DNA from 4 places in the Bacillus sp. D386 genome. Region 1 is predicted to be linked to each of the others. Evidence: riboswitches for the same ligand, from Rfam matches in the RefSeq annotation. Region 1 holds a riboswitch; each other region holds the start of a gene.

The links. Region 1 has a riboswitch for cobalamin ahead of FHY45_RS14895 (ABC transporter substrate-binding protein). Riboswitches for the same ligand answer to the same signal wherever they lie in the genome.
Region 2: linked by a shared signal. The riboswitch ahead of FHY45_RS05725 (ABC transporter substrate-binding protein) and the one ahead of FHY45_RS14895 (ABC transporter substrate-binding protein) in region 1 are both predicted to bind cobalamin.
Region 3: linked by a shared signal. The riboswitch ahead of FHY45_RS11000 (ribonucleoside-diphosphate reductase subunit alpha) and the one ahead of FHY45_RS14895 (ABC transporter substrate-binding protein) in region 1 are both predicted to bind cobalamin.
Region 4: linked by a shared signal. The riboswitch ahead of FHY45_RS00480 (ABC transporter substrate-binding protein) and the one ahead of FHY45_RS14895 (ABC transporter substrate-binding protein) in region 1 are both predicted to bind cobalamin.

The regions. Positions count from the first base shown of each region.
Region 1 covers NZ_VEMV01000004.1:596,922-605,207, forward strand. Annotated here, with positions in the region: gene FHY45_RS14865 (iron chelate uptake ABC transporter family permease subunit) at 1-566, shown strand, start outside; gene FHY45_RS14870 (iron ABC transporter ATP-binding protein) at 563-1,327, shown strand; gene FHY45_RS14875 (siderophore ABC transporter substrate-binding protein) at 1,704-2,741, shown strand; gene FHY45_RS14880 (antibiotic biosynthesis monooxygenase family protein) at 2,803-3,135, shown strand; gene FHY45_RS14885 (polysaccharide deacetylase family protein) at 3,267-3,956, opposite strand; gene FHY45_RS14890 (DUF6509 family protein) at 4,107-4,409, shown strand; cobalamin riboswitch at 4,436-4,629, shown strand; gene FHY45_RS14895 (ABC transporter substrate-binding protein) at 4,740-5,705, shown strand; gene FHY45_RS14900 (TetR/AcrR family transcriptional regulator) at 5,858-6,469, shown strand; gene FHY45_RS14905 (acyl-CoA dehydrogenase family protein) at 6,499-7,671, shown strand; gene FHY45_RS14910 (acyl-CoA dehydrogenase family protein) at 7,631-8,286, shown strand, end outside.
Region 2 covers NZ_VEMV01000002.1:146,064-154,349, forward strand. Annotated here, with positions in the region: gene FHY45_RS05715 (ABC transporter ATP-binding protein) at 1-347, opposite strand, end outside; gene FHY45_RS05720 (FecCD family ABC transporter permease) at 349-1,380, opposite strand; gene FHY45_RS05725 (ABC transporter substrate-binding protein) at 1,382-2,353, opposite strand; cobalamin riboswitch at 2,545-2,724, opposite strand; gene FHY45_RS05730 (amidase) at 2,869-4,365, opposite strand; gene FHY45_RS05735 (undecaprenyldiphospho-muramoylpentapeptide beta-N-acetylglucosaminyltransferase) at 4,460-5,527, opposite strand; gene FHY45_RS05740 (histidine phosphatase family protein) at 5,658-6,200, opposite strand; gene FHY45_RS05745 (acylphosphatase) at 6,462-6,728, shown strand; gene FHY45_RS05750 (C40 family peptidase) at 6,874-7,650, shown strand; gene FHY45_RS05755 (hypothetical protein) at 7,833-8,141, shown strand; gene FHY45_RS05760 (ChaB family protein) at 8,170-8,286, opposite strand, start outside.
Region 3 covers NZ_VEMV01000003.1:451,277-459,562, reverse strand. Annotated here, with positions in the region: gene FHY45_RS11020 (branched-chain amino acid aminotransferase) at 1-386, opposite strand, end outside; gene FHY45_RS11015 (DUF6438 domain-containing protein) at 520-1,122, opposite strand; gene FHY45_RS11010 (YpzG family protein) at 2,212-2,364, shown strand; gene FHY45_RS11005 (ribonucleotide-diphosphate reductase subunit beta) at 2,410-3,462, opposite strand; gene FHY45_RS11000 (ribonucleoside-diphosphate reductase subunit alpha) at 3,479-5,743, opposite strand; cobalamin riboswitch at 5,911-6,092, opposite strand; gene FHY45_RS10995 (DEAD/DEAH box helicase) at 6,179-8,286, opposite strand, start outside.
Region 4 covers NZ_VEMV01000001.1:98,487-106,772, forward strand. Annotated here, with positions in the region: gene FHY45_RS00465 (hypothetical protein) at 1-332, opposite strand, end outside; gene FHY45_RS00470 (ABC transporter ATP-binding protein) at 462-1,259, opposite strand; gene FHY45_RS00475 (FecCD family ABC transporter permease) at 1,261-2,292, opposite strand; gene FHY45_RS00480 (ABC transporter substrate-binding protein) at 2,294-3,265, opposite strand; cobalamin riboswitch at 3,457-3,636, opposite strand; gene FHY45_RS00485 (amidase) at 3,781-5,277, opposite strand; gene FHY45_RS00490 (undecaprenyldiphospho-muramoylpentapeptide beta-N-acetylglucosaminyltransferase) at 5,372-6,439, opposite strand; gene FHY45_RS00495 (histidine phosphatase family protein) at 6,570-7,112, opposite strand; gene FHY45_RS00500 (acylphosphatase) at 7,374-7,640, shown strand; gene FHY45_RS00505 (C40 family peptidase) at 7,786-8,286, shown strand, end outside.

The DNA.
Region 1 (8,286 bases):
TTCTTCTATTATTAGCAGGTATGATACTTGGAACATTACTCGGAAGTCTGGTAACGTTCATGCAAGTTCTAATTGATCCTGTGGAATATGAAAGTTTGCAAGCTCGCTTGTTTGCCAGCTTTATGAACGTGAAGACGGAATTACTGAGCATTGCTATTGTTATTTTATGTACCGCCTTTATATATGGCTATCGGTTATTACGTGATTTAGATGTTGTATCACTAGGTCGAGATAACGCGATTAATCTTGGTGTCGCCTATGATAAAATCGTGCTGAAAGTGCTGATTCTATCGTCTATTTTAATCGCTACTTCTACCGCACTGGTTGGACCTGTAACATTTTTAGGATTAATTGTGGCGAATTTAGCCTATCAATATTTGGCTACATATAAGCATTCGATATTAATCATTGGGGCAAGCTTGATCAGTATTATTGCGCTTGTCGGAGGACAATTTCTTGTTCAGCATGTTTTCCATTTGAATACAACGATTAGTGTCGTTATTAACTTTGTCGGTGGGATTTACTTTATTTACTTATTACTAAGGGAAAGTAGGAAAGCAGGATGATTGATATTAAAGGGCTTTCTAAAAGCTTTGGGAAAAAATCTGTTATTGAAAATGTAACATTGCAAATCCAACCAAGAGCTATCACTTCTTTTATTGGTCCAAATGGCGCTGGTAAATCAACGTTATTATCAATGGTGAGCCGTCTCTTAGATGCTGATACAGGTGAAGTATTTTTAGATCAAACTGACGTTAAGAAAATGAAATCAGATGCTTTTGCAAAGCGGGTGGCTATTTTAAGGCAGACCAATCACTTGAATATTCGTTTAACCGTACGCGAGCTTGTTTCTTTTGGACGCTATCCATATTCAAAAGGGCGGCTGAATGCAGATGATGAACGAATTGTAGACCAAGCACTGGAGTATTTAAACTTAACAGATATGCAGGATAAGCTGTTGGATGAGTTATCAGGCGGTCAAAAACAACGTGCCTTTATTTCAATGGTTATTGCACAAGATACGGATTATATTTTATTAGATGAGCCATTAAACAATCTGGATATGAAACACTCTGTGCAAATTATGAAAATACTGCGCAAGCTGGTAGATGAGTTAGGGAAAACGGTTGTAATTGTCTTGCATGATATCAACTTTGCTTCTGTATACTCTGATCGCATAGTGGCGTTAAAGGATGGGCGTCTGATAAAGGACGGTCCAGCGCATGAGATTATTAACTCAGAATCCTTGCGTGATGTATATGACATGCATATTCCTGTACAAGAGCAAGATGGATGTCGTATATGTGTATACTTTAATTCACATTAGATTCTAAAATAGATTCTGGCCTTATATTTTTGGAATAATTGACAGCAGCAAAATCTTGTTCAAGTTAAGGGTCGTATACTTAAGTTTTCGCGAAGACTCCAAAATAGCTGTTATTTTGGAGTCTTTTTTTATAGTATTTCTTTTGCTGAGCACATTTCTAACTGATATTTAACTTTTCAAGGAGAGAATATCTCGAGAATGATACGAAATCATCCATGTCTAATTCTCGTTAGGTCAGATAGGAAAAATAAAATTATTTATCAAACACTTCAAAAGAGTTGACATATTTTGTGATTCTCATTTAGAATGATAATGTCGATTGAAAATGATAATCGTTTTCAATTACCAACAGCGTATTTTAGGAGGAGAACAAAGGATGAAGAAATGGAAAACTTTAACTGCTTTGGCAGCGTTAACATTAATGTTGACAGCTTGTAACTCAGGTGACGAGTCAACAACAGGGGAGTCTTCTGAGACAAAACCAACAGAAGAAAAAGAAACTGTCGAAAGTTCTAAATTTCCAATGACAGTATCTTCCTTAACAGAATCACGTGAAGATGAAGAAAAGGGTACGACAACTACATTTGAAGAAGTAAAATTAGATAAAATGCCAGAACGCATTATTGCTCTGGATTATGGCTTTTTAGATACACTTGATGCATTAGGTGTTGAAGGAATCGTAGGCGTAGCTGCTGGTGGCGGTAAAGGAAATATGCCAGCGCATTTAAAAGAAAAATATGTTGCTGAGGGTGTTGCCGATGTTGGTACACTAAAGCAAATCGATTTTGAAGCAGTAGCAGCTGCTGAGCCGGATGTTATTTTCATCTCTGGTCGTCAAACACCATTTTATGAACAATTAAAAGAAATCACACCTAACGTTATTTTCATTGGTTCTGACAATGATAATTACATAGAGGCTGTATATGAAACAGTTGATTTAGCAGCTCAAATCTTTGATAAAGAAGAAAAAGGCAAAGAATTGAAAGCTTCATTACAAGAAAAAGTTGATGCAGTAAAAGAAAAAGCTGCTGGTTATGAAAATGCATTGGTAGCGATGTACAATGACAAGAAAATCTCCGGTTTCGACAATGGTGAAGATTCACGTTTCGCATATGTATATAATGACTTTGGCTTCAAGCCAGCAACAACTGATATCGAAGCATCTTCCCACGGTTCTGATTTCTCTTATGAGTCAATCCTTTCTGTTGATCCAGAAGTATTGTTAATTATCGACCGTACTGCTTCTGATGTAGAAACAATTAAAAAAGATATTGAAAATGATATTATCAAAAAAACCAGTGCTTACAAAGAAGGCAAAATTGTCTACTTAGACGGTGTTAACTGGTACTTCTCAAGTAACGGTGTAACGACTGAAGCAGAAAAATTAGATGAAATCTTAAATGAATTAAAATAATCTTCATAACAAGGAGCATGTCTCAAGTGGGGCATGCTCCTTTAATAAGGGGCGATTATGTATGTTTGTTCAAATCCGTAAGTGGATAGTGACAGAGGGAAATTCAGACAAGATATTGGAACGCTTCAAAAAGAAGCCAGATCAAGGTCCGTCGTTAATTGAGCAGCGTGAAGGCTTTATAAGTCGGGAGTTATTAGTGAAAAAAACAACGCGTGGGGAAGAAGAAGTTGTCATGATTATCCGCTGGGAATCAGAGGAAGCATGGAAAGCATGGGAAAAGAGCCCTGAGCATATCGCTGGCCATAAAGCGAAAATCAAGGAGCACGGAGGTAAGCCCCCAAAGCCAGAATACGTAATCAATATGGAACATGGCAATTACCTTGTAGTCGAATAATAAAAAACAAAACGCCCCTACCTGAAAGGGCGTTTGTTTTATAATGTAAACCTTATTTCAGGTTAGAAAAGAAGCGTTACAGAATAATGGACAGCATTTGCGATTTGAACTGATAGGAGTATTTATCATTTTTAAAATTCAAAAGTTGGTGTGGACTCATCCATTATTTTAAAGGTGTATCCCTTATGTTTCAGACGGCGAATGATTTCCGGAAGCCCATCCACGATTGTTGTATTGCCGTTAAAATCATGCAGGAGGATATAGAGATTTTCTTTTTCACCTACCCCTTGCATAATTAATTTAAGTAATTTTTTTTCTGGAATTGGAGGATTTAATCCATCGTTAGCATCGCAGTTCCAATCATAATATTTATATCCTCTTTTTATTACCTCAGTCTTTAATTGATCCATTAAATCAGTCCCGGCATATTGTTTTGCGACATAGTTATTGGAGCCGCCGGGGAATCGTAGGATTTTCGGGCTTACGCCTACTTCCCTTTCCAAAAATTCTTCCAGTTGAGTAATGTCTTTAAAAAAAGTATCCTTGGATCGATAGATTTTGGAATAATTATGAGAATAGGAATGCAGTCCAAGAGCGTGTCCATTTTTTACGATATCTTTATATAAATACATATGTCCCGGGCTGGCTGTTCCCGTTACAAAAAAGGTTGCCTTAACATCCTGAACTTTGAGGATATCGAGGATTTCCTGTGTGATGTTTGAGGGACCATCATCAAAACTGAGGTAGGCTGTCTTTGCAAATGTTTCAGATGGAATAAGAAGCTGGATAATGAGCAATGTGAGAACAGATAGAGTACGCATAATAAACTCCTATGGATTAAGTGATTTTAATATAGTTTTTGATTCTTGTTAAAAAATATTCCTAAACGGAGTTGAATAATTGGGTAAAATGTTTAATAAAGAGATTGAACATGTATAATAGACATAAGCATTTTAGAAAGGTTGATAAAGATGATCGAGATACAAAGTTATACAGTTGAGAAACTGGAAGACCCGTTTGGTATCCTTTCTGGAGAAAGGTTCGAATATGTACTGGAGATTTCCGTTCCCGAGGAAGATGAACTATATACCGATAAGGGTCTTCTGTTGCGTGTTATATATGTAATGGATGAAAATCAGGACCAAATTTCAAAATATGAGTTTATAGAAAGTGAAACACAAAGTATTTTGGATTTTGAGCTTGAGGAAGATGAATTATCGATGGTTTTACAATTTTGCAGGGAACATACTGATGTTGAATATGAAGAAGAATGAAGATAGCTGATTATATAAAAAATATAAATATTGAATAGTGTAAGAGTGCCTTATTTATTAGGATAATAGGGAAACCGGTGCAAATCCGGTGCAGCCCCCGCTACTGTATACGCGGATGAAATGATTTGTAAACCACCGGCTCTTTGTTTAGAGCATGGGAAGGTAAATCAGAGTAAATTGATGCGTCAGCCAGGAGACCTGCTCTTTCTTTTGTATGTACTATTTTTCGGAGGGAAAAGTAGGCGTCCAATCCTGTTATTTTAATGTGGATTTTCGCCTTAGCTTTTTTCGAGCTAAGGCTTTTTTATTATGTTGGAAAGGGGAATAACTATGCTAAAAAAGCAAAACTATTTATTTTTATTTATGCTAATGCTTACGCTATCTATGTTAATGTTTGGGTGTTCGTCAACTGAAGATGACTCAAACCAGAAGAAAGAGGTTTCTGAATCAACGTCCACAGCCTTTCCTGTTGAGGTAAGGGATGGATCCGGAGAAAGCATCAAGATTGAGGAAAAGCCGGACACGATCGTATCCTTGCTGCCAAGCAATACTGAAACGGCCTATGCACTAGGTCTTGGAGAGAAAATCATTGGTGTATCAGATTATTGTAATTTTCCTACAGAAGCTGCTGACAAACCTAAGGTCGGCGGGTTAGAAATCAATATTGAAAAAGTGTTGGAATTAAATCCGGATCTTTTATTGCTTTCTGCCAGTCATTTTAATAATGCTAAGGATACCATTAAACAATTCCAGACAGCTGGTATTGATGTTATTATCGTACCTGACGCCAATTCGTTTGATGGTGCATATGGAACAATTGAATTGATTGCTAAAGCAACCGGAACATCAGACAAAGCTGATGAAATTATTTCGGATATGAAAAAAGAAGTAGCAGAAATTAAAGAGAAAGCAAGTGCTATAAAAGATAAGAAGAAGGTTTGGATTGAAGTATCTTCCTCACCGGATTTATATACAGCGGCTAACGGAACCTATATAGACGAAATGCTTGATATCATTCAGGCAGAGAATATTGCCGCTGATCAAGAGGGTTGGGTAACAATGAATGAAGAACAAGTCATTGATCGCAATCCTGATGTTATTCTTACTACATATGGCTATTATATTGAAAATCCAGAAGAAAAGGTATATGGAAGAAAAGCTTGGTCCGAGGTACCTGCCGTTCAAAATAAGCAGGTTTATGATGTAGATAATGACACAGTGTCAAGACCGGGACCACGTTTAACAGAAGGCTTGCAATTGATAGCTGAAAAAATCTATCCTGAAATATTTAAATAAACATTTTCATTTAAGAGCCGCCCATTTTACTTTGGGAGGCTCTTTTTTTGTTGAAGAAAATAAATTAAATTTTCTAACAATTTTGTTGAAATTTCCCTTTTGTGTAGGTATGATGATACCAATACGTATTCGTACTCACACATGGGATTGGAATGATAAGAATGTTATATGTAAATGACCTGCCGACCGAAGCAAGAGATAAAATGCTATATGCAGCCCTGCAATTATTCACTACAAGAGGTTACAAGAATACATCAGTTCTGGACATAGTTGAGTATGCACATGTCTCGAAAACAACGTTCTACCAACAATTCGGCAATAAAGAGACTTTGATTGTTGCACTTTGTGAAAGTTTGATTGGAGAAGTTGCAGAAGAGATTAAGCTTGCAGCTTTACGGGAACCACGCATTGGTTATAAAGCATATGCCGGAATTCTTCGCTATTTGGAAATTTGCTTTTCCAATAAGGCTGTTGCCAATTTTATTTTACTCGAATCAGTCGGAGTTTCTTTCGAAGTAGAACTGGTCAGACGAGAAGCACTTAAAAGTTTCGCAGATCTTATCTTTTTTTTTGCTTACCAGGAGTTTCCGGAGAATGTGAATGGACAGGAAGTTAGGATCATCTCTCAGGCAATGGTTGGAGCAATCAATGAGGTCGTCATTCAAAAATTCCGGGAACCAAATCACCAAAAGACAGATGTAGAATATCTTGCTAGATTATTAAACCGATTGGTCATGCGCTCATTTAGCAGTCTCTCAAATTAATAAACTATTGATATGAAGGAGGGAGAAAGTTGGTTTCTTTTTTACCAAGTGAGGAAGAAAAGGCATTTGTTGATGTAGCAAAGGATTTTGCAATTCAAAAGATCCGTCCCTATGCCAGGCAAACGGAAAAAAATCAGGGTGTAAGTGAGGACGTGGTCAGAAAGTTGAGTGACCTTGGATTATTAAATTTGGAACTGCCTGAATCATACGGTGGCCTGGAATTGCCGCTCGTTTCCCAGGTACAGATTGTTGAGGCGCTTGCTTATGGTGACCTTGATACTATTCAGGGGCTTCCAGGAGCCGGGGAGGGAGCATCGTTTATTCGACTAAAAGAGGATCATAACGCATTTTCTTTTTATCAAACTCAGTGTGAAACGGGAATTTGCCCAACAGTCGCCTTTGTTTATCCCAATCAACATAAACTCCAAATTAAAAAAATAGACAATGGATACATCATTGATGGAGAAACGAGTCCGCTGAAAAATGCCAGAAAGGCTGAATATCTATTAATTGCAGGAACTGCTACTAATGGTGAAGCGGTGTTGTTCTGGATAGATCAAGACAATAATCATTCTTGGAGAGTGCTTGACGGTGATTATCGCTTGGGGCTATTGAGTGCCGGCTTTTCGAGAATTCAGCTTAAAGAAGTAAGCGTTTCCAAAAACAATATTTTGGCTAGTGGTGCCGAAGCTGAAACTTGGATGGATCAATCATTGAGCCGTGTACGTACGTTAGAGGCTGCAAAAGAAATTGGTGTTATGGCAGCTGCCCTTGATTACACAGTTGAATATACCTCCCAGAGAAAAGCGTTTGGGGTAGAAATCGCAAAATTCCAGGGTGTTTCTTTTAACCTTGCACAAATGGCTATCCAGACGGGTGCAGCAAGGCATCTTGTTTTATATACGGCAAAACAAATTGATGAAGGTGAAACTGATGCTGTTTTCCACAGTATCCAGGCACTTAAAAAAGCCCATCAATCGCTTCGATATGTAACAGATTCAGCTGTACAGCTCCTTGGTGGGCATGGATATGTTCAGGACCATCCTGTTGAGAAGTGGATGAGGGACGCTCAGGCACAAGTCGGTTGGTTTGAACAAGAGGGCGATTTAGAAATCAGGGCAGGAAACTGGATCATGTATGGTAAGGAGAGGGGGATGAGTAATGATCACATACGAGTTGACGCCACATCAAAGTCAAGTTAAGGAAGTGGTCCATTGGTTTGCTGAAAATGAAATGCGACCGGTATCCATGATTGCCGATCAATTAAAGAAAGTACCGGATGATTGGCTGGATAAAGTAAATCAACTCGGAATTTCTTTAAGCATGTCTTCTTTTGGAGAGTCCAATGATGATAAAAAGAAAAAAGATTTTAAAAAAGCGAAGGAGCGCCAAGGAAATCGATTGGGAGTCATTGCCTCTGAGGAATTAGGCTGGGGAGATTGCGCGATTGCCTTGACGCTACCCGGGCCAGGGCTTGGAGGTCCGCCTGTTCAGCATAGCGGCACACCGGAACAAAAGGAACGTTTTTTATCCATTTTCTCCAGAGATGAGAAACCGAAGTGGGGAGCATATGCTTTGACTGAACCAGAGGCAGGTTCTGATGTATCCGGTTTACAGACGACAGCTGTTAAAGTGGACGGCGGTTATGTGATAAACGGGCAGAAGATATTTATTACAAATGGCAAAAGAGCTTCCTGGGTTGTTGTATTTGCTACGGTAGACCGCAATTTAGGTAGGGCTGGTCACCGGGCATTTGTTATAGAAAAAGGTACACCCGGCTTCTCATGCTCGAGATTGGCGGAAAAAATGGGTCTTCG
Region 2 (8,286 bases), on a different contig from region 1:
TCTTTTTGTGAGAATTGCCATTTCTTCCGATGCGGATGCCTTCCCATAAGTACTACCTGACTCACTGTAAATTCATAGTCAAGGACCGTGCTTTGTGGCATGTAGGTGATTGCTTTGGCCACTTCAAGAGTAGTCATCTCAGAGAGAGCATGATTCTTAAAGGCTATTGACCCTGCAGGTGGCTTTAGCAATCCTGCCATTAAGCGCAGTAAAGTAGATTTTCCGGTACCGTTCGGACCAATCAAGCAGGTAAATTGGTTAGTTTCCAAAGAGATATCCATTGCTTTTAAAATCACCTGTTTGCCACGGCTAAAGCTGAGTTTCTCCGCATTCAAAATAGCTGTCATCTCAGATTTCCCCCTTCTTTTTATTTATTAAAATTAAATAAAGGAAAAACGGAGCGCCAAAAAAAGCTGTAATAATACCGATTTGAATCTCAGCAGGCCTAATGGCCAAACGGGATATTAAGTCAGCAAGAATCAAGAAACTCGCTCCCCCTAAGACACTAGCCAGTAGTAAATTTCGATGCGAGGGCCCAATGATCATACGGATCATATGAGGGACAATCAGACCAACAAAACCGATGGCTCCCGTTAATGAGACACTCATTCCAGTTACTAATGAAGCAGTAATTAACAATAGATTACGGGTGCGCTGAACGGAAATCCCCATATTCTGGGCCTGCTCTTCACCCAGCAGAAAGATATCTAAGTCGTTGGCATGGTACAAAAAGACACAAATCGAAAATAAAACAGGAACAGTTAATATTTGTACATGACTCCAATCACGCCCGTTTAAGTTCCCCATCATCCATTGGACAATCTGCTGCATCACTCCTGCATTCGAAAAAGAGATTAGCAGAGAGGTACAGGCTGATAAAAAAGAACTAATCGCAATACCCGTCAGCAGCAATGTCAGTACTGAGGTCCTTCCTTGATTGGTCGCAATCATATAAATTGCAAACAAAGTCAATGCAGCCAGGATAAAGCCCATTAATGGGACGAAAAGAGAATGGATCGCGGCCAAACCAAAATAGATGGCCAGTACACCTCCGAATGCTCCACCTGATGAAACACCAATTATGCCGGGGTCAGCCATCGGGTTGCGAAACACACTTTGCATCACGACTCCCGATATTGCCAAGGCTGCCCCGACTAATCCAGCCACAACAACCCGCCCCAGGCGAATCTGCACAAGGATTGTTTCATACATTGGGTTATAGTCAAACTCTATAAATGGAAGCAGTGAGAGTAATACTTTCACAGTTTCCGTAAATGGAACGATGACCCCGCCATACATGGTTGCTAAAAGTAACGATACGAGCAAGGAACAAATCAGGATTCCAAAAATAAGAACCTGTTTAGACTGTTTACAAACCATATTATTCTCCATATAAAACTTGATAAATATCTTCTGCTCCCTCAATCACAAAATGGGAAGCCGTTGTTAAATTTGCGCTATCTATCACATGCACTTCATTATTCTTAAAGGCTTTAAGATTTTTAAGTGCCGGATCCTTTTTCCATTCCTCGACGAATGTTGCTTTTGAGCCATCATACTGCCAATCACTTGTAATAATCACATCTGGATTTAACTCAACTAATTTTTCCTTTGAAAGATTCGGATAATCAGGATACTCTTCACCGGTAATGCCCGCTTCTGTAATGGCATTTATCCCGCCTGCTAAGGTGATGATTTCTCCTATTGTAGTATTCTCAGTAACTGAAGAATTTTGCTGTGTCCAGTAAACCACTCGTTTTTTATCTGTTTGTGCTTTTGCTTTCGTTTGTAAATCTGACATCCTCTTTTTGACATCAGCTATGATTTCTTCTGCTTTATCTTCCTCGCCAACAATGGTACCAACCTCCATTAGACCATCCAATACACCTGATATAGAGGAATCATCTTTAAGTTGGTAGGTGGTGATGTCTGCTGCATCAATTTGTTTAAGAACCTCAGGATCTACATAGGAAGGAATCAGCACTAAATCAGGCTGAAGTGACAGCACCAATTCAGATGTGACTGATTCAATTTTTGTATCAATTCCATCTGTTAGATCTGCTACATTCGAAATCCCTGAGTCTGTAGACATTTTCGTAACCGCTGCAATCCGTTCCTCTTCTGCCAATGGCAATAAATATTCATCAATGGCCAACGTTGTTGAAACAATCCTTGAAGGTTTTTCTTTTATTGTTACCTTTTCTCCACGACCATCTGTCAGTGTTTTCGGATACTCGCTAGTTTCCTGGTTTGTTTCATTTTTCTGGTTGTTTACTGTCTCATCATTTCCGCATGCAAACAATGCAAAAACGGATAAGAACACCAAAAGTGATAAGCTTGCAATCTTTTTCATCTCACTATTCTCCCTTTTCCAAAATTTATTATATTTAGCGAATTCACGCTGAAATATTAAACATAAAAAAGCCTGTCTTCCCGGTTAAGGAAAACAGGCTTGATTCATGCACAGACAAAAAAACGCTGTCAAAATCAGCGCAAAGACACAATCATCTCTACGTTCGCCATCCCTTTTCCCACCGAAAAGTAAGCAATACACATTCATAAGCAGGTTTCCTGACTCTGAGCTTCACTTTACTCTCACACCTTCCCTCATTTAAAGGTGGTCACGTGATTTCATCAGCTCTTACAGTAGCGGGGGCTGTTCCAGATTTACACTGGATTCCCTTTTACCTCACAATAGTGAGCACTTATGATTGTTTTAAATTTTCGTATTATTAATATATCATGTTGAAAATGTAAACGGAAGATATTTTCGATATATAGGAATTCTCATAAATATAAACAAGTGAAATGACTGTTTTAATTGACCAACTGAATTACACGCATCTTCTAGTCGATCTATCACTTTTATCACCATCCAATATATGGATTCCCTTTCTGTCCAACCCATATATCGGATTGCTCTAACAACGCTCCTATTTTAAGAAGCCAATCTTCCCTTCCCTTTGGAGCCATCAATTGCACTCCAAGGGGTAAGCCAGAATCTGTCATATGAACAGGCAAGCTAATCGCAGGCTGTCCGATGATGTTCGCCAACTGTGTAAAAGGCGTATACGTTAAACTTGGTTTAAACATTTCATAGACCATTGCTAACTGATCAGAGGGTTTTAGTTCATTTACTTTCAATAACTGCAAGCTCTGTTCATCCGTATGCGTCAATTCGCCCACCTTTGGAGCTGAGAAAGCTGTTGCCGGCGTCAAATACAAATCATAATCCTCATTGAACCTGGCCATTTGTGCAGCTGCCGTATCCCATTCAGCTAAACTGCGTGTAAATTGAACAGCTGATACATTCTGCCCGGCAGTTCTGAGTACCCATGTGACTATCTCTATATCATTAACGGTAATCGGCCGTCCAATGGCTTCCTCAATGGACAGTATATCTGCTGCCATTTCTCCGCTATTCATAATATAGTAATTTTCCATAAGGCGGATTCCATCTACCCCATTATCACATTCTTCAACGGTGAACCCTGCCTGTTCCAGCCATTTGACTGTCTTATGTACCGCTTCTACAGCTTCTTCACTAACGGGTGTTCCCACCGGAGACTTTGTGGAAAAAGCAATTTTAAACCTTTCTTTCAATGGATTCGAAAGCTCCTTCAAATAGCTCCCATTATATAAAGGTACCTGAAAGGCAGTATCCGGCTGAATGATTTGCAAGGCATCCAGCATAGCTGCACTATCACGAACCGTTTTGGTTAAGGCAAAATCTACCGCAGCTCCATGCCATTGGCGGCCCACACCTGGACCAACGGGTGTCCTTCCCCTTGTTGGCTTCAAGCCTACTAATCCAGTGAATGATGCCGGTATACGAATAGAGCCGCCGCCATCACTGGCACCGCTAATTGGGACCATACCTGAAGTTATACTGGCTGATGCTCCGCCGCTTGATCCACCCGATGAATGCTGCAGGTTCCATGGATTACGTGTCGCTCCATATACAGCTGGCTCAGTAATATTTTTCAGACCAAACTCCGGAGAACTCGTCTGTCCAATAATGACAAATCCTGCCTCACGAATTTTTTTCACAAAATTAGAATCCCGTTTAGCAATCCGATTTACATGTAATTTTGAACCCGCTGTAATCGGTTCGCCTTTAATAGATTGTGATAAGTCTTTTAATAAGATAGGTACTCCTGCAAAAGGTCCGTATATAGATTCAAACTTTCCAGTTTCCATCATTGCCTTTTCGAATCTAGTTCGAACAACTGCATTTGTTTTAGGATTTAGTTCATTTATTTGTTCAAATGCGTCCTCTATTAATTCTATTGCGGATACTTGTTTTTCCTTTACAAGCTTCGCTAACCCAAGTCCATCATATTGGGTATAACATTTAAGATTCATTGCTCCGACACTCCTACTTTTTGGCTACAAATCCTGTTTAGTGTTCTGTTTTAATGCTTTTTTCGTATATAGAATAATACTTATCATTTCAACATTAAATTTTATAGGTATCAATCAATTCATACAAGCGTTCCAGTCCATCTTCTTCCTCAAAATTGTTCATTTTATCGATAATCATCTGTTTGTTTTTAAATATAGTTTCTACCTTATCAGCTAACGTGTTTAACGAAAGCTCATCCTCTTCAATAACATAGGCAAAACCCTGCTTTTTAAATGATTCAGCATTCATGATTTGATCGCCTCTGCTGGCTTTCCTTGATAACGGGATTAAGACCATTGGAATTTTTAAACTTAAAAATTCAAAAATAGAATTTGAACCGGCCCTTGAAACAGCCACAGCTGTCATAGCCAATATATCTGCCAAGCCTTGGTTAATATATTCAAACTGAGCATATCCATCACGATGTAGGGTGGAATCTACCTTTCCTTTTCCGCATAAATGAATGACATTAAAGGTTTTGAGCAATCGATCCAAGTCCTTACGCACAGCCTTATTCACTGCTTCAGAACCCTGACTGCCTCCCATGATCAATAATCCAGGTTTCCTTGTATTAAATTGGCATATTTTCATTCCAATCGATGGGTCACCCTGACGCAGTTCATCTCTTACGATGGGCCCTAAGAAAAAAGACTTTTCTGCAGGAATATGATTTTTAGCCTCCGGAAAGGTATAACAAATTTTTTGAACAAAAGGCAATGATAGCTTATTGGCCAACCCTGGTGTAATGTCTGACTCATGCGAAATGATCGGTACTTTTCTACTCGCCGCAGCAAGAATGACAGGAACGGAAACAAAGCCACCTTTTGAAAAGATTATGGACGGCTGTAACCGCTTAATAATCTTTCTTGATTGCATAAAGCCTTTCAAAATATTAAAAGGGTCTTTTACATTTTTTATATCCATATATCTGCGAAGTTTACCTGTGGATATTGGAAAATAAGTGACACGATCAAACTCCTTTATCAAAGAGACTTCAATTCCCTCTTTAGATCCTATATAGTAAATCTCCCAATCCCTTTCAATCAAATAGGGAATGAGCGCCAAATTGACAGCAACATGCCCAGTTGATCCCCCACCTGTTAAAATGATTCTTTTTTTCATTTTATAAACCTCCGACAAATTTAAACGAGTCATGGAAAGTAACCATTAATATGTATGCTAAGACATGAAATCTAAATTTTATTCTCTCCTATTCACCTTGCTAATCAAAAACGGAGATGTCATCAGTGACTTACTTCCACACCCTTGTGATATTGCTTTGATCCTCATCTATCTTTAAACAATACACATCCGGATTAGTCAGACCCAACCAAGTTTCGTAACCAAAGGATTCATCCAGATGATTTAGGATTAAAGTCAGTAAGTTACCATGTGTTACGATTAATATATTGAGATTCTCGCTATCCAATGCCTCCTTTATTACAGTAAAACCTCTTTTAGCAGCCTCATTGCTGGATTCTCCTCCGGCTAATTTAACATCACGTTCCAAAAACGATTGGTATAATCTATTTTTCCAATCAGGTAAATCATGTCCAGATAAGATCCGTTCCTTTAAACGATCATCATATTCGAGCTGTATATTCTTTTCTTCAGCAATTGCTTCAGAAGACTCAATTGCCCTTTTATATGGACTGCAGACTATACGCTCTATTGAAATAGAGTTAAAAAAATCAGCTAGTTCCCTCGCCTGTATTTTCCCTTTTTCTGTTAAATCACATTCAGAACCCTGTCCGGTAGCCTCACAATGTCGAACTAAATATATGTATTTCAACACGACACTCTCCTACTCCCTATAAATTTTATTTACTATATTCTACCATATAAGGAATTCCATTAGAGCTTTGGTTAGTACGTCATCCTATTGTTGATAGTTAAATAAAAAATAAGTACCATTAAAATATAGAAATATGAATTCTTAAAACAAGTAGTGCTGAAGCACCTAGTCTTGTACACTCATGTAAATTCTAAATATTTGAGATGCTTGGGATTAAAGATATTGGGATTCTATCTATATATCAGAATAGGAGGATAAATAATGAAGCAATATCACATAATTGTCTCTGGGATTGTTCAAGGTGTAGGATTTCGCTATTTTACTCTGCTTACAGCAAAAGATTATGATATACATGGGTGGGTGCGTAATTTAGTAAATGGTGATGTAGAAATTGTTGCACAAGGAACAGAAGAAGCATTGGATCATTTTCTTGGCAAAATTAGAATAGGCCCAAAATATAGTCGAATAAACCATGTAGAGGTTAACACTCAGGTCGCTACTGAATATAAAAATTTTACAATTAAGTAAACTTATCCAAAACACAGAAAACTCACTTTTATTACAATAAACTTTCTGTTTTGTTACATTTAGGAAACATACCTAGTAATTTTTTGTCGAATCTACTACACTAGGCTAGTACTTTAAAATTTTACTAAGTTTAGTGGGGGTCAACATGAAGAATAAAGTTTTATCTATTACTGCTACCGCTGTCCTGGCGTCTTCTATTTTTGCTGGTGCTGCTTCTGCTGCTACCGTCACAGTTTCTAAAGGTGATTCTTTATGGAAATTAGCAGTTAAATATAATACTACTGTGTCTGCAATCAAAAAGGAAAACAACCTAACGTCTGATACTATTTACATAGGTCAAACACTTAATATTGGTGAAAATACGACTGCAAGCACTTCTACAAAGAAATATACAGTAAAATCCGGTGATTCTTTATGGAAAATTGCAAATACCTATAATACAACTGTTGCAAACTTAAAATCTTGGAATAATTTAAAAAGCGACACCATTTATGTTGGACAAGTATTGGTTGTAAGCAAATCAACTACTTCAACTGGTACCACTTCAGGCAGTACGGTTACAAAATCAGAAGCTGAGCGCATGGTTGCTACGGCAAAAAGTTTAATTGGCACTCCTTATAAATGGGGTGGAACAACACCATCAGGATTCGATTGCAGCGGGTTCATTTACTATATCGTTAAACAAGAACGCCCAAGCTTTACACGTACTAACACAGCAACTTACTTCTCTACTATGAAGAAAGTAAACACACCTTCTGTAGGTGACTTTGTATTCTTTGAAACATATACTTCCGGTGCTTCTCATATGGGAATCTATGTTGGAAACAATAAATTCATCCACGCTGGCTCCAGCGGTGTTGTACAGGCTGATATGACATCATCCTATTGGAAACCAAAATACTTAGGTGCAAGAAGCCTATAAGCATATCTTTATCAATCAAAATCGGTAAGCTACTATTGCTTGCCGATTTTTTATTTTTTCTTCTGAATTATGATTTCATTATTTGAGGATTTATCTAAATTTATACAATTAGGAATTAGCCGTATAGCTGAATATCATTCGGACATCATATTCTTAAATCGGTTATGTAAGGAGATTGTCAGATGGCTAAAGTATTTGGAAATGACCCATTACATATACTATTTGCATCCATTCAAGGAGAAACTGAACGAGATTACTGGGAGCAACTAAATGATGGCTTATCCTATCATAAAGGAATATCATGCTTGGAAGATGGCAGCTATCTGATTATTGAACAAAGGCAATGGATTGAACAAGAAAGCATTGGCTACCCCATTTCAAAGGAAGATGCCCTAAAAGAAATTCTCTTATCAGATAATCTTCATTTATTAAATCACCCTAAATTTTATGATTTAAAAATTCTTTATGAAAAAACAAGGAATACTCCATAATCGAAAGGAGTATTCCTCTTAAATTAGCCTATTCTTTTTCTACCCATTCGCCATCATCGTTTTTCTTGTATTTATTTTTCACCGCACTCCAGGCTACTTTAAAAGCTGTTTCTTCTTCATCATATTCTTCTCTTGCCGAATTAAA
Region 3 (8,286 bases), on a different contig from region 1:
ATCCATTCACGATCAATATCGATTAGGATTTCCAATGCCTTGATAACAAACGACTCATCTATATGGGGGATGCATAAACGATCATTAGATTTGTTCATCCGTTCAAAATTCTTTTCCGGTCTAAACAGAAAAACCCGATTATCGTGAGTACGATATGCTTTTAGCCCTTCAAAAACCGTTTGTCCATAGTGAAAAGTCATGCAGGAAGGCTCAAGTGTAATAGGTTGATAGGGAATAATCCTCGGATCATGCCACCCACCCAATTCTTCATCATAATCCATAATAAACATATGATCCGTAAAAATTCTTCCGAAGCCAAGTGTTTCAGGATTGGGCTTTTCTTTTTTATAATTGGTTTTTGTGATAGAAATTAGTTGAGTATCCATGTGATGTCCCCTTTAAATTGTCAGAATAATTAATAAAATTAATTGTACTCCTCAAATAGGGAACCTGCAAGTAGCAAACTTAAAATTAATAAAAAAACTCCAATTCATCGACTATTTCTCATAATCAAATGTTTTAGCGCTCCGAGCTCATAATGATATATGGATGTATACGACCTGTACTATCTTTTCCTAACTTATCAATCTGCCAGTTATGATAATTAGCCTCATTCACATTAATCATTTGAAATGCATCAGCTTGATTGGAGCTGGATATTACATATTCCTCATGTGAGTTCGACTTTCTTTTAATATGGAAGAGATAGAGAGGTTGTTTAATTAAATTCTTTAATCCCAATAATTCTTCCATTTTTCTTTCAAAGGCATCCAATTTTTTCAATGTATGCTTACTATTATCACAAGCAGCATCCTCGTCACCCAAATCATGTACCACTGTCTTATGTTCGCCAAATTGATATACCAATCGGGTAACACAAGTCGGGCTATCCGGCACAATTTGTGCAGTAGTATTATAAATGAAGTTTTTGTAATCGAATGATAGCAAGAGATCTTCAATTTTTTTAACTCTTTGCTTAGAAACCGTAAAGTTCTTAACGCCTATATATGAAACATACTTCTCACCCTGCCAACTTACATGCCCTTCACTTGTGATGGTTGCCTGATAAATCGGGGATTTGCCAAGACATGATGTCCGCGAGATGGAAAATTCTTTAAACAACTTTATACTTCCTCCTATTAGTACAAACTGATTCTTTAGAGTGCTAGATATCTATATATTTATCACCGCGCTCACTTTTCAAACATTTTCCAAATTATAATAGGTCTACCATATATACTATGAAAGACCAATACCATTTATAATAAGCCAACTGACACATTAATTAAAGACCAAAAGTATCTATTTAAGGCTGGCTGCTACAAGTATAATATGAGTTAAATTTCCTAAATTAATATAGTTTTAAAAAAATATAACATACCTCTTTAGATGTTAGTTATCATTTTGCGGGAGAGTGTATTTTACATGGTGAAGAAATTGAAAAGAGAACAAGCTGTTCTTTCTTGACAATATCGAGGAATGTTTCTGTATGGATTTCTGCCAATAAATTAAAATCAATCACTAAGCTACTATAACATATCTGTAAAAATTGATGTTTCAGATAAATATGCTAACTTTAATTTTACGAAAATTAGAAACAGCAATCTTTCTTTTGGACAAATTTTATCTGAAAGAAGTGCTGGCTCATAAGCAGAAAACAAACTATAAGAAAGCCCGACTTTTATTCAATAACACATTTACTTATACAGGTTCCGCAATAAGGATAATTCGATGATGTGTTACATCAAAGTACCCATCCGACTGAATAATCTGGTGGATTATATATCATACATCCAATTAATGATCCAACTCAAAACTCGGTACTTTCCAGGGAATGGCTTTTAGATATAAAAGTACCAACATCATAAAACGTTGGATTGGATAGGCTTCTTGACTATAAACAACAGTCATATCATTCTTCCGGACTTCTTTCAGTGCTATTTCATCGTATTTTCCCCTTTAACAGATGATTTTATAAATCATTCTGTCAAAATGGGAGACCGCGGCATAGATTTCTCCGTTATTATTGTTCATATTCCAAATTTCGCATAATTATCCACCATCAATATCCATATTATATATATTTTATCATAATATAGAAAATAATTCGTGAACTTTTCCCGAGATTAAAAGGCACTCATTTTGTATATCCTATACTTGATGTCCTCAAAAGGGACATCAGAACGTATCCTACTGATGGGGTGATAAGCAATGAGTTATCGGAATCATTTAGATCCACACTCTTCTCTTTTTCACCATAACTGGACAAGGCGGAAGCGCTCAAAATCACAGGTTAACGGACATACTGCAATGTCCCAAACCAATATCATTTTGAGGAGCAATGCGAAAGCTCACCGCTGGTAAGGATGCCTTCAAGCAAAAAGACGCCGTAATGGCGTCTTTTTACATTTACAGTTCATCAAATCCATTGGTATCTGTTGTTTTTGTATATTGTCTTGATTTCTGCTCAAAGAAATCCGTCTTGCCTAAATCCACTTCCTGATAGGCAACAATCCATCTTAATGGATTTTTGTTCGGAACCTCTGGAAACGGAGATCTTCCATACCCCAATTGATTGCAACGCTTATTAGCCATAAACTGGATATATTGTTCGAGCTCAGCCATCGTAATTCCCTCGATTTTATTTCCTATAACTTTATAACCCCATTCAATCTCAAGCTCTGCAGCAGTTCGGAAGGTTTCAATCGCAAAATTTTTCAATTCTTCTGTATTTGTTTCAGGATGTTCAGCCACTATTTCTTTAAAAATCTTCTCAAACAGCCCAACATGGATCTGCTCGTCTCGATTTATATAATTAATCATCGTTGAAGTTGCCACCATCTTTTGGTTTCTGGCCAAATTATAAAAGAAAGCAAAGCCTGAGTAAAAGAAGAGCCCTTCTAGGATTACATCATAGATAATCGATTTAAGCAGATTTTCAATTGTTGGGTTTTCTGTGAAATCCCGATAGCCATCAGTAATAAAATCATTTCGTTTACGCAAAATCTCTTCAGTTCTCCAATATTCAAAAACTTCATCTTGCTTGCTTTTCTGGACAATACTTGACAATACATAGGAGTAGGAATGGTTATGAATGACTTCTTGCTGCGCCAGCATAATCATCAATGCATTCAGAGATGAATCGGTCAGATAGTCGGCGACTTTACTGGCATAGTCAGACTGGATACTATCAAGCAATGCCAACAAGCCTATAATTTTTAGAAAGGATTCTTGTTCAATTTCTGAAAGATTTGGAAATTGTTTCGCATCATTCACCATATTAATTTCAAAAGGCGTCCAAAAATTAGATAGCATTACTTTATATTTAGGATATGCCCATGGATAGCGCACATCATCCCAATTTAAAATATTTGAATTTCTGCCATTAATAATACCCGTTGAACTATTCGGTGCTTCCCGATCGACTAATTTACGTTTTTCCACTATTGTTTTTGTATCCATTATATTTCCCCCATCCTTATTGGCAGCTTTCGCATTCTTCTATAACAGCGCTTGAAGTAGAACGTACATAGTATGTTGTTTTTAATCCGGTCTCCCATGCAAGCAGATGCAAGTCTAATAAATCACGTGCTTTAATATCATTACGGACATACAAATTAAACGAGATTCCTTGGTCGATATGTTTTTGACGACGTGCATTTTGGAGAATGCTCCATTTTTGGTCAATTAAATAAACGGATTTATAATACCACATTGTCTCCAGATTCAAGTCAGGTGCAGTCACTGGAATACGGTAATTCTTCTTCTCTTCGGAATATTCCCTTCTGAAAATTGGATCAATTCCGGATGTAGAACCGGCAATAATCGCAGTTGAAGAATTTGGTGCTACGGCCATAAGATAGCCATTTCGAATTCCGGATGTATGCACTCTTTTTTTCAATTGACTCCAAGCATCTGAATCATAGCCTCTTTGGTCAAAAAAGAATCCGCTATCCCAATCAGATCCTTCAAAAAATGGGTAAGCACCTTTTTCACCAGCTAAATCCACACTTGATTTAATCGTTAAATAAGCGATTTTTTCGTATAATCGGTCACAGTATTCAACGGCTTTCTCTGATTCCCAGGCAATGCCCTCAAGCGCTAATAAATGATGCCAGCCAAATGTCCCAAGTCCTATAGCACGATAATTTTTATTCGTTATATTTGCCTGAATGACCGGGATATTATTTAAATCAATGACATTATCAAGCATTCTCACCTGTATCTTAATTAAGCGTTCAAGGACATCTTCCTTTACAGCTTTGGCAAGGGAGATAGACGAAAGATTACATACAACAAAGTCACCCGGTGTTTTTTCAATAATAATTTTCCCATCCTCGGTTCTTTGTTCAATAACTTTGGTAGCACTTTGATTTTGCATAATTTCCGTACATAAATTACTGCAATATATCATTCCTTTATGGCGATTAGCATTAGAGCGGTTGACCGTATCCCGATAAAACATATAAGGTGTTCCTGTTTCAAGCTGAGAAATCATGATCGCCTTAAACACTTCAATGGCAGGTATTTCTTTTTTGGAAAGCTGCGGATGATTGATACATTCAGTATATTTTTGTCTGAATTGGCCATCCCCTGCTTCTTCATCAAAATAATCTTCAAGAGAATATCCCATTACTTTTCTTACTTCATGCGGATCAAATAAATACCAGGTACCCCGCTCCTTGACCATTTCCATAAATAAATCCGGAATGCAAACACCAGTAAATAAATCATGCGTTCGAAAACGTTCATCCCCATTATTTAAACGCGCTTCGAGGAAGGCAAATATATCCTTATGCCAAACATCCAGATAAACTGCAATGGCACCCTGTCTTTGGCCCAGTTGGTCCACACTGACGGCGGTATTATTTAATTGCTTCATCCATGGTATAACTCCTGAGGAAACACCCTTAAATCCTTTAATATCACTGCCTCGCGCTCTAATTTTCCCTAAATAAACACCTATTCCTCCGCCATTTTTAGATAGATTGGCAATATCGGTGTTTGAATCATAGATACCTTGCAAACTATCATCAACAGTATCGATAAAACAACTGGATAATTGGCCATAGCTTTTCCCAGCATTAGCAAGCGTAGGAGTTGCCACCGTCATATATAGATTGGATAAGGCCCAATATGCTTCTCTTATTAATTTGATTCGCTGTTCTTTAGGCTCATTCATCATTAATGTCATGGCAATAATCATAAACCGTTCCTGAGGAAGTTCATATAAGCTTCCATGATGAGATTTGGCTAAATAGCGATCTGCCAGCGTCCGAATGCCAATATACGTAAACAACTGATCTTTTGATGAATCGATGACTGCTTCGAGTTCATTGATTTCGTCTTCCGTATATTCATTTAACAATGCTGGATTATAAATCCCCATATCAGTCAATAGTTCAACAAGCTGATGAAAGCTCCCATATTTGTGTGTTAAATCATATCCCCGGCTTTTTGAAGCTTTATCATATAACTGGTCTAAATAAATAGTTGCCGCCACAAATGTCCAATCAGGCTCATCAGCAGAGATACGCTCTACGGCGCTTAGTACCAGTAAATTCACCAACTCTTTCTTGCTATAGTCAGACTTATACTCAAGTGCTGTCTTGATTTTTTCTAAGTATTCCTCTGCTGAATAAATAGATGTATAGGAACTAACACATTCCTTTATGTATGTTTCTATGCTTTTTAAATTTATGACTTCCAGACTTGCATAGTTTGATTCGTAAGATACTGCCATACTAATTTCCCCCTTATTGTTTGCCGATAAATCGATTAAAAACGTCTGTTCCCTCCACGCAAAAAATCCCATTGCCTAAAAATAAGCAATGGGAAAAGAAATAATAACAAGATTGAACTGTTCAATATTGCTATTTCATCCGTTCCACCCTCATTGCTCCCGATAAAGGCAAACCAGTGAAAAAGGCAGGTCTCCTGACTCATGCTTCGCTTTACTCTAAGTCCTTCCCATAGATTTCTCTACAGTGGTTTACTTATTTCATCAGCATTTACAGTTGCGGGTACAGTTCCGGATTTTAACCGGATTCCCTATTAAGTCGTAATACGACACCTTAAACACGTTAAAATCAATATATAGTATTTTAGATATAAAATGATAACAACATATAGAATTATAAATCTTATATGTGAAAATAGCAACTAAAATTCCGACAATTTATTTAGGCAATTGCTGGAGAAATTGATTGATAAATGCTTCGGATTCCAATCGAATTCCAATGTATGGCGGATGAACACGTTTATTGGCTTCAAGAGGAACCCCCAACCACAATACTTTTTGGTCAAGGATGACAAATGTGAAGCTTGGCCCATTCTGAAGATGGATATCCGGATCCAAATAGGAATGGGAATCTGGAGAATACATCATCAGTCTTGTTCTTGAGTTCCTCGTCTTCACTCTTTGAACAAAATCCGATGATAACACACTGGAATTTGGCAAGGAAAGGATAATGGAAGATTGGGCTTTTTTTAAATCCTGATAGAACCCTTCCAAATTTCTTGCATAAATCCATTGTAATTTTGGATGATGGTTGGCAATCCATTTGCCTATTTGATCCATATTGACCATTTGATTCCGTTTCATTTGATATTGAACGAGCTGATGAAGAGTTTTTGTATGCGAAACTTTTGATTCTATAAACTCCACATCGCTGACATGAATCAGTTTCCCTTTTGTTCTGGTAATTGCAACATTTAACAGCCGTTCACTTTCCCTGCCCGTTAAAAGCATCCCTGCCCGATTTTGCGGATAACTATCTACACTATCAAATACCATTACTTCCCGTTCACTTCCCTGGAAACGATGGACAGTGGCAGCCAATATATCATGCAGGCCGTTCTCTTCCTCATATAGATCTTTAATTAATGTTTCCATCAATTGTGCCTGCGCACGATAAGGGGTTGCATAACCGATTGATTTACTCCCATTGCTGTAGGCTTCATGAATAACCTGAAAGGATAACAATAGATTCATCAAATTCATTCTAGAACCAGAGGAAGTGCCCGTAAAGCAGTGTTCCCCTGTGAAGCTCGTATTTAACAGTACGGAAGCACGATCTACAAAAGGTGTCTTTGAAACGATATCTTTTTTATTTATATGAACACTTGGATGATCGCCAACCAGTGAATTATAAACATATTGGTTCGTAAAAGCGGAGATATCCGGATGCATTCTCCTCTGTTCCTTTAATAAAAACAAATGAGTATGAAGTTTTCCCCCACGTGCAATATCAGCAACACCGGCACGATGGAAGATGTCCTCCTTCAGCCAGCGGTCTACAAGCTCTCCCCTCGAAACCGCAATAGGAGGTAATTGCTTAAAATCCCCACAAATAATACAACGCTTGGCAAGTGCGCCGGCAAAGGCAATTTGCGGGATAAAGGCCATACTGGCTTCATCAATGATAACTAGATCATACTCTTGTTCAAAAATACTCGGGTCCATTGCTGCTTTCGCCAAGGTAGTCCCAACAATGAAGGCATTTTTGACTAAATGAATTTCTTTTTGCCTTATTTTCTCTAAGATTCTGCCCAGTTTTTTTTCAAGGTCAAGAAGCTGCTCCGAGTCACGTACGCTAAAAGACAGAGACAGATCTTTTTTTAGCAGTTTCTTTTCTTCATTAATCGAATCCCTTTCCTTCACTAAATGTCCATCATGACTTTCCAATAATTTAGCCGGCAATATATCCCCATGCATCAGAAGACCCTCACCAGTTTGAGAGCCGTAACGTAAAATATCTCCTTCATGAAAACGATCCGCTCGTTTAACAAATGCCGTAATTTCGGCAAGCAGGACATCCACAGCCTGATTACTGTGAGAGAGAACTAATATACGTTTCTTTTTAAAATATTTATTGGCTGCCGTTCGTGCTAAAGTATACGTTTTTCCTGTACCAGGCGGTCCCCAAACATATGTGACCGGGTTATATTTTGATCTGGCATATAATTCGCGTACCGCGCTTTTACTTGTTTTGTCCGTTCGTTTATCAGGCATGGAAGGCTCCATGATCCGTTTAACCCGACTTCTTTTCCGCTTACTTTTCCTGATATCATCCAGTCTTTCAATCAGCTGATCTAAAAGTTCCCATGGGTCATGATAAATCGTAGCCTCTTCAATCAATTCACCTATTGATTGTTCAAGAGACAGAAGCAAACTATTGCCCTCAGAGGATAGGATTCTGGCATCAAACCGACTCCCGCCCCATTCCAGCTTAGCAATCGTTCCAACAGGTATACGCAAAATACTGGATGACTCAAAATAGTACG
Region 4 (8,286 bases), on a different contig from region 1:
ACATGAAGTGCGCATGCGGCGTTGCTTCCTTGCGGTAAGACGAATTGTTTTACATTTTCCCCTGTTTTCTCAACATAAAAATCATATCTATCACTCAACCACTGTAAATCTGCTTCAGTTATCGCCAATTTTCCGCGCACAGAACCGTTCACATGATAGCATAGCGCTTGAACCATACGAAGGTCATCAATGACTGCTTGCTCCTTCTCAGTCAATAATGGGAATACAGCCCCAATCCTTGTTGTTAAACTATCAGTGCGAATTTCATAATCAACTAAACAAGTTTTTTCTTTCATGAATGGATAACTGGAGTAGCGCCAGTCTTTTTTCAAGGTTCATTCCTCCTTATTTAAAACATGGAATTTCGTATGAAATGGTGACCCTCCGCGATGCCGTTTACTTTATTCACATAGAAGGCCATCGCTCATGTATGTATAGAAATATAACGAAATCCTTACTCCTCATGCCTCCCCTTTTATATCTATGGCATAAGGAATCATCTGCCTTTTCCCAAAATAGGAATCATTATAGGTATACGTGTGGGTTTGAAAAACACGCATTAAATTATGATCTGTAATGACTTGTTCCGGTTCCCCTGCTGCAATGAGTTCTCCATTTCCCATAAGCATGAGTCGATCACAATAGCGAGTGGCTAAATTAATATCATGGATTGCCGCGAAGACAGCCTTTCCCTCTTTTACAAGCTCCCGGATGACCTCGGCAATTTGGACCTGATGATAAATATCCAGATCTGAAGTTGGCTCATCCAACAAAATAACCTCAGAATTCTGAGTGATGGCTTTAGCTAAGAAAACAAGCTGACGTTCTCCTCCTGAAAGGGATGTGATATAACGGTCTCTTAAATGATAAATTCCTGTTTGTTTCATCGCTTTCTCTGCCAATTGATTATCATCTTTTTGTGAGAATTGCCATTTCTTCCGATGCGGATGCCTTCCCATAAGTACTACCTGACTCACTGTAAATTCATAGTCAAGGACCGTGCTTTGTGGCATGTAGGTGATTGCTTTGGCCACTTCAAGAGTAGTCATCTCAGAGAGAGCATGATTCTTAAAGGCTATTGACCCTGCAGGTGGCTTTAGCAATCCTGCCATTAAGCGCAGTAAAGTAGATTTTCCGGTACCGTTCGGACCAATCAAGCAGGTAAATTGGTTAGTTTCCAAAGAGATATCCATTGCTTTTAAAATCACCTGTTTGCCACGGCTAAAGCTGAGTTTCTCCGCATTCAAAATAGCTGTCATCTCAGATTTCCCCCTTCTTTTTATTTATTAAAATTAAATAAAGGAAAAACGGAGCGCCAAAAAAAGCTGTAATAATACCGATTTGAATCTCAGCAGGCCTAATGGCCAAACGGGATATTAAGTCAGCAAGAATCAAGAAACTCGCTCCCCCTAAGACACTAGCCAGTAGTAAATTTCGATGCGAGGGCCCAATGATCATACGGATCATATGAGGGACAATCAGACCAACAAAACCGATGGCTCCCGTTAATGAGACACTCATTCCAGTTACTAATGAAGCAGTAATTAACAATAGATTACGGGTGCGCTGAACGGAAATCCCCATATTCTGGGCCTGCTCTTCACCCAGCAGAAAGATATCTAAGTCGTTGGCATGGTACAAAAAGACACAAATCGAAAATAAAACAGGAACAGTTAATATTTGTACATGACTCCAATCACGCCCGTTTAAGTTCCCCATCATCCATTGGACAATCTGCTGCATCACTCCTGCATTCGAAAAAGAGATTAGCAGAGAGGTACAGGCTGATAAAAAAGAACTAATCGCAATACCCGTCAGCAGCAATGTCAGTACTGAGGTCCTTCCTTGATTGGTCGCAATCATATAAATTGCAAACAAAGTCAATGCAGCCAGGATAAAGCCCATTAATGGGACGAAAAGAGAATGGATCGCGGCCAAACCAAAATAGATGGCCAGTACACCTCCGAATGCTCCACCTGATGAAACACCAATTATGCCGGGGTCAGCCATCGGGTTGCGAAACACACTTTGCATCACGACTCCCGATATTGCCAAGGCTGCCCCGACTAATCCAGCCACAACAACCCGCCCCAGGCGAATCTGCACAAGGATTGTTTCATACATTGGGTTATAGTCAAACTCTATAAATGGAAGCAGTGAGAGTAATACTTTCACAGTTTCCGTAAATGGAACGATGACCCCGCCATACATGGTTGCTAAAAGTAACGATACGAGCAAGGAACAAATCAGGATTCCAAAAATAAGAACCTGTTTAGACTGTTTACAAACCATATTATTCTCCATATAAAACTTGATAAATATCTTCTGCTCCCTCAATCACAAAATGGGAAGCCGTTGTTAAATTTGCGCTATCTATCACATGCACTTCATTATTCTTAAAGGCTTTAAGATTTTTAAGTGCCGGATCCTTTTTCCATTCCTCGACGAATGTTGCTTTTGAGCCATCATACTGCCAATCACTTGTAATAATCACATCTGGATTTAACTCAACTAATTTTTCCTTTGAAAGATTCGGATAATCAGGATACTCTTCACCGGTAATGCCCGCTTCTGTAATGGCATTTATCCCGCCTGCTAAGGTGATGATTTCTCCTATTGTAGTATTCTCAGTAACTGAAGAATTTTGCTGTGTCCAGTAAACCACTCGTTTTTTATCTGTTTGTGCTTTTGCTTTCGTTTGTAAATCTGACATCCTCTTTTTGACATCAGCTATGATTTCTTCTGCTTTATCTTCCTCGCCAACAATGGTACCAACCTCCATTAGACCATCCAATACACCTGATATAGAGGAATCATCTTTAAGTTGGTAGGTGGTGATGTCTGCTGCATCAATTTGTTTAAGAACCTCAGGATCTACATAGGAAGGAATCAGCACTAAATCAGGCTGAAGTGACAGCACCAATTCAGATGTGACTGATTCAATTTTTGTATCAATTCCATCTGTTAGATCTGCTACATTCGAAATCCCTGAGTCTGTAGACATTTTCGTAACCGCTGCAATCCGTTCCTCTTCTGCCAATGGCAATAAATATTCATCAATGGCCAACGTTGTTGAAACAATCCTTGAAGGTTTTTCTTTTATTGTTACCTTTTCTCCACGACCATCTGTCAGTGTTTTCGGATACTCGCTAGTTTCCTGGTTTGTTTCATTTTTCTGGTTGTTTACTGTCTCATCATTTCCGCATGCAAACAATGCAAAAACGGATAAGAACACCAAAAGTGATAAGCTTGCAATCTTTTTCATCTCACTATTCTCCCTTTTCCAAAATTTATTATATTTAGCGAATTCACGCTGAAATATTAAACATAAAAAAGCCTGTCTTCCCGGTTAAGGAAAACAGGCTTGATTCATGCACAGACAAAAAAACGCTGTCAAAATCAGCGCAAAGACACAATCATCTCTACGTTCGCCATCCCTTTTCCCACCGAAAAGTAAGCAATACACATTCATAAGCAGGTTTCCTGACTCTGAGCTTCACTTTACTCTCACACCTTCCCTCATTTAAAGGTGGTCACGTGATTTCATCAGCTCTTACAGTAGCGGGGGCTGTTCCAGATTTACACTGGATTCCCTTTTACCTCACAATAGTGAGCACTTATGATTGTTTTAAATTTTCGTATTATTAATATATCATGTTGAAAATGTAAACGGAAGATATTTTCGATATATAGGAATTCTCATAAATATAAACAAGTGAAATGACTGTTTTAATTGACCAACTGAATTACACGCATCTTCTAGTCGATCTATCACTTTTATCACCATCCAATATATGGATTCCCTTTCTGTCCAACCCATATATCGGATTGCTCTAACAACGCTCCTATTTTAAGAAGCCAATCTTCCCTTCCCTTTGGAGCCATCAATTGCACTCCAAGGGGTAAGCCAGAATCTGTCATATGAACAGGCAAGCTAATCGCAGGCTGTCCGATGATGTTCGCCAACTGTGTAAAAGGCGTATACGTTAAACTTGGTTTAAACATTTCATAGACCATTGCTAACTGATCAGAGGGTTTTAGTTCATTTACTTTCAATAACTGCAAGCTCTGTTCATCCGTATGCGTCAATTCGCCCACCTTTGGAGCTGAGAAAGCTGTTGCCGGCGTCAAATACAAATCATAATCCTCATTGAACCTGGCCATTTGTGCAGCTGCCGTATCCCATTCAGCTAAACTGCGTGTAAATTGAACAGCTGATACATTCTGCCCGGCAGTTCTGAGTACCCATGTGACTATCTCTATATCATTAACGGTAATCGGCCGTCCAATGGCTTCCTCAATGGACAGTATATCTGCTGCCATTTCTCCGCTATTCATAATATAGTAATTTTCCATAAGGCGGATTCCATCTACCCCATTATCACATTCTTCAACGGTGAACCCTGCCTGTTCCAGCCATTTGACTGTCTTATGTACCGCTTCTACAGCTTCTTCACTAACGGGTGTTCCCACCGGAGACTTTGTGGAAAAAGCAATTTTAAACCTTTCTTTCAATGGATTCGAAAGCTCCTTCAAATAGCTCCCATTATATAAAGGTACCTGAAAGGCAGTATCCGGCTGAATGATTTGCAAGGCATCCAGCATAGCTGCACTATCACGAACCGTTTTGGTTAAGGCAAAATCTACCGCAGCTCCATGCCATTGGCGGCCCACACCTGGACCAACGGGTGTCCTTCCCCTTGTTGGCTTCAAGCCTACTAATCCAGTGAATGATGCCGGTATACGAATAGAGCCGCCGCCATCACTGGCACCGCTAATTGGGACCATACCTGAAGTTATACTGGCTGATGCTCCGCCGCTTGATCCACCCGATGAATGCTGCAGGTTCCATGGATTACGTGTCGCTCCATATACAGCTGGCTCAGTAATATTTTTCAGACCAAACTCCGGAGAACTCGTCTGTCCAATAATGACAAATCCTGCCTCACGAATTTTTTTCACAAAATTAGAATCCCGTTTAGCAATCCGATTTACATGTAATTTTGAACCCGCTGTAATCGGTTCGCCTTTAATAGATTGTGATAAGTCTTTTAATAAGATAGGTACTCCTGCAAAAGGTCCGTATATAGATTCAAACTTTCCAGTTTCCATCATTGCCTTTTCGAATCTAGTTCGAACAACTGCATTTGTTTTAGGATTTAGTTCATTTATTTGTTCAAATGCGTCCTCTATTAATTCTATTGCGGATACTTGTTTTTCCTTTACAAGCTTCGCTAACCCAAGTCCATCATATTGGGTATAACATTTAAGATTCATTGCTCCGACACTCCTACTTTTTGGCTACAAATCCTGTTTAGTGTTCTGTTTTAATGCTTTTTTCGTATATAGAATAATACTTATCATTTCAACATTAAATTTTATAGGTATCAATCAATTCATACAAGCGTTCCAGTCCATCTTCTTCCTCAAAATTGTTCATTTTATCGATAATCATCTGTTTGTTTTTAAATATAGTTTCTACCTTATCAGCTAACGTGTTTAACGAAAGCTCATCCTCTTCAATAACATAGGCAAAACCCTGCTTTTTAAATGATTCAGCATTCATGATTTGATCGCCTCTGCTGGCTTTCCTTGATAACGGGATTAAGACCATTGGAATTTTTAAACTTAAAAATTCAAAAATAGAATTTGAACCGGCCCTTGAAACAGCCACAGCTGTCATAGCCAATATATCTGCCAAGCCTTGGTTAATATATTCAAACTGAGCATATCCATCACGATGTAGGGTGGAATCTACCTTTCCTTTTCCGCATAAATGAATGACATTAAAGGTTTTGAGCAATCGATCCAAGTCCTTACGCACAGCCTTATTCACTGCTTCAGAACCCTGACTGCCTCCCATGATCAATAATCCAGGTTTCCTTGTATTAAATTGGCATATTTTCATTCCAATCGATGGGTCACCCTGACGCAGTTCATCTCTTACGATGGGCCCTAAGAAAAAAGACTTTTCTGCAGGAATATGATTTTTAGCCTCCGGAAAGGTATAACAAATTTTTTGAACAAAAGGCAATGATAGCTTATTGGCCAACCCTGGTGTAATGTCTGACTCATGCGAAATGATCGGTACTTTTCTACTCGCCGCAGCAAGAATGACAGGAACGGAAACAAAGCCACCTTTTGAAAAGATTATGGACGGCTGTAACCGCTTAATAATCTTTCTTGATTGCATAAAGCCTTTCAAAATATTAAAAGGGTCTTTTACATTTTTTATATCCATATATCTGCGAAGTTTACCTGTGGATATTGGAAAATAAGTGACACGATCAAACTCCTTTATCAAAGAGACTTCAATTCCCTCTTTAGATCCTATATAGTAAATCTCCCAATCCCTTTCAATCAAATAGGGAATGAGCGCCAAATTGACAGCAACATGCCCAGTTGATCCCCCACCTGTTAAAATGATTCTTTTTTTCATTTTATAAACCTCCGACAAATTTAAACGAGTCATGGAAAGTAACCATTAATATGTATGCTAAGACATGAAATCTAAATTTTATTCTCTCCTATTCACCTTGCTAATCAAAAACGGAGATGTCATCAGTGACTTACTTCCACACCCTTGTGATATTGCTTTGATCCTCATCTATCTTTAAACAATACACATCCGGATTAGTCAGACCCAACCAAGTTTCGTAACCAAAGGATTCATCCAGATGATTTAGGATTAAAGTCAGTAAGTTACCATGTGTTACGATTAATATATTGAGATTCTCGCTATCCAATGCCTCCTTTATTACAGTAAAACCTCTTTTAGCAGCCTCATTGCTGGATTCTCCTCCGGCTAATTTAACATCACGTTCCAAAAACGATTGGTATAATCTATTTTTCCAATCAGGTAAATCATGTCCAGATAAGATCCGTTCCTTTAAACGATCATCATATTCGAGCTGTATATTCTTTTCTTCAGCAATTGCTTCAGAAGACTCAATTGCCCTTTTATATGGACTGCAGACTATACGCTCTATTGAAATAGAGTTAAAAAAATCAGCTAGTTCCCTCGCCTGTATTTTCCCTTTTTCTGTTAAATCACATTCAGAACCCTGTCCGGTAGCCTCACAATGTCGAACTAAATATATGTATTTCAACACGACACTCTCCTACTCCCTATAAATTTTATTTACTATATTCTACCATATAAGGAATTCCATTAGAGCTTTGGTTAGTACGTCATCCTATTGTTGATAGTTAAATAAAAAATAAGTACCATTAAAATATAGAAATATGAATTCTTAAAACAAGTAGTGCTGAAGCACCTAGTCTTGTACACTCATGTAAATTCTAAATATTTGAGATGCTTGGGATTAAAGATATTGGGATTCTATCTATATATCAGAATAGGAGGATAAATAATGAAGCAATATCACATAATTGTCTCTGGGATTGTTCAAGGTGTAGGATTTCGCTATTTTACTCTGCTTACAGCAAAAGATTATGATATACATGGGTGGGTGCGTAATTTAGTAAATGGTGATGTAGAAATTGTTGCACAAGGAACAGAAGAAGCATTGGATCATTTTCTTGGCAAAATTAGAATAGGCCCAAAATATAGTCGAATAAACCATGTAGAGGTTAACACTCAGGTCGCTACTGAATATAAAAATTTTACAATTAAGTAAACTTATCCAAAACACAGAAAACTCACTTTTATTACAATAAACTTTCTGTTTTGTTACATTTAGGAAACATACCTAGTAATTTTTTGTCGAATCTACTACACTAGGCTAGTACTTTAAAATTTTACTAAGTTTAGTGGGGGTCAACATGAAGAATAAAGTTTTATCTATTACTGCTACCGCTGTCCTGGCGTCTTCTATTTTTGCTGGTGCTGCTTCTGCTGCTACCGTCACAGTTTCTAAAGGTGATTCTTTATGGAAATTAGCAGTTAAATATAATACTACTGTGTCTGCAATCAAAAAGGAAAACAACCTAACGTCTGATACTATTTACATAGGTCAAACACTTAATATTGGTGAAAATACGACTGCAAGCACTTCTACAAAGAAATATACAGTAAAATCCGGTGATTCTTTATGGAAAATTGCAAATACCTATAATACAACTGTTGCAAACTTAAAATCTTGGAATAATTTAAAAAGCGACACCATTTATGTTGGACAAGTATTGGTTGTAAGCAAATCAACTACTTCAACTGGTACCACTTCAGGCAGTACGGTTACAAAATCAGAAGCTGAGCGCATGGTTGCTACGGCAAAAAGTTTAATTGGCACTCCTTATAAATGGGGTGGAACAACACCATCAGGA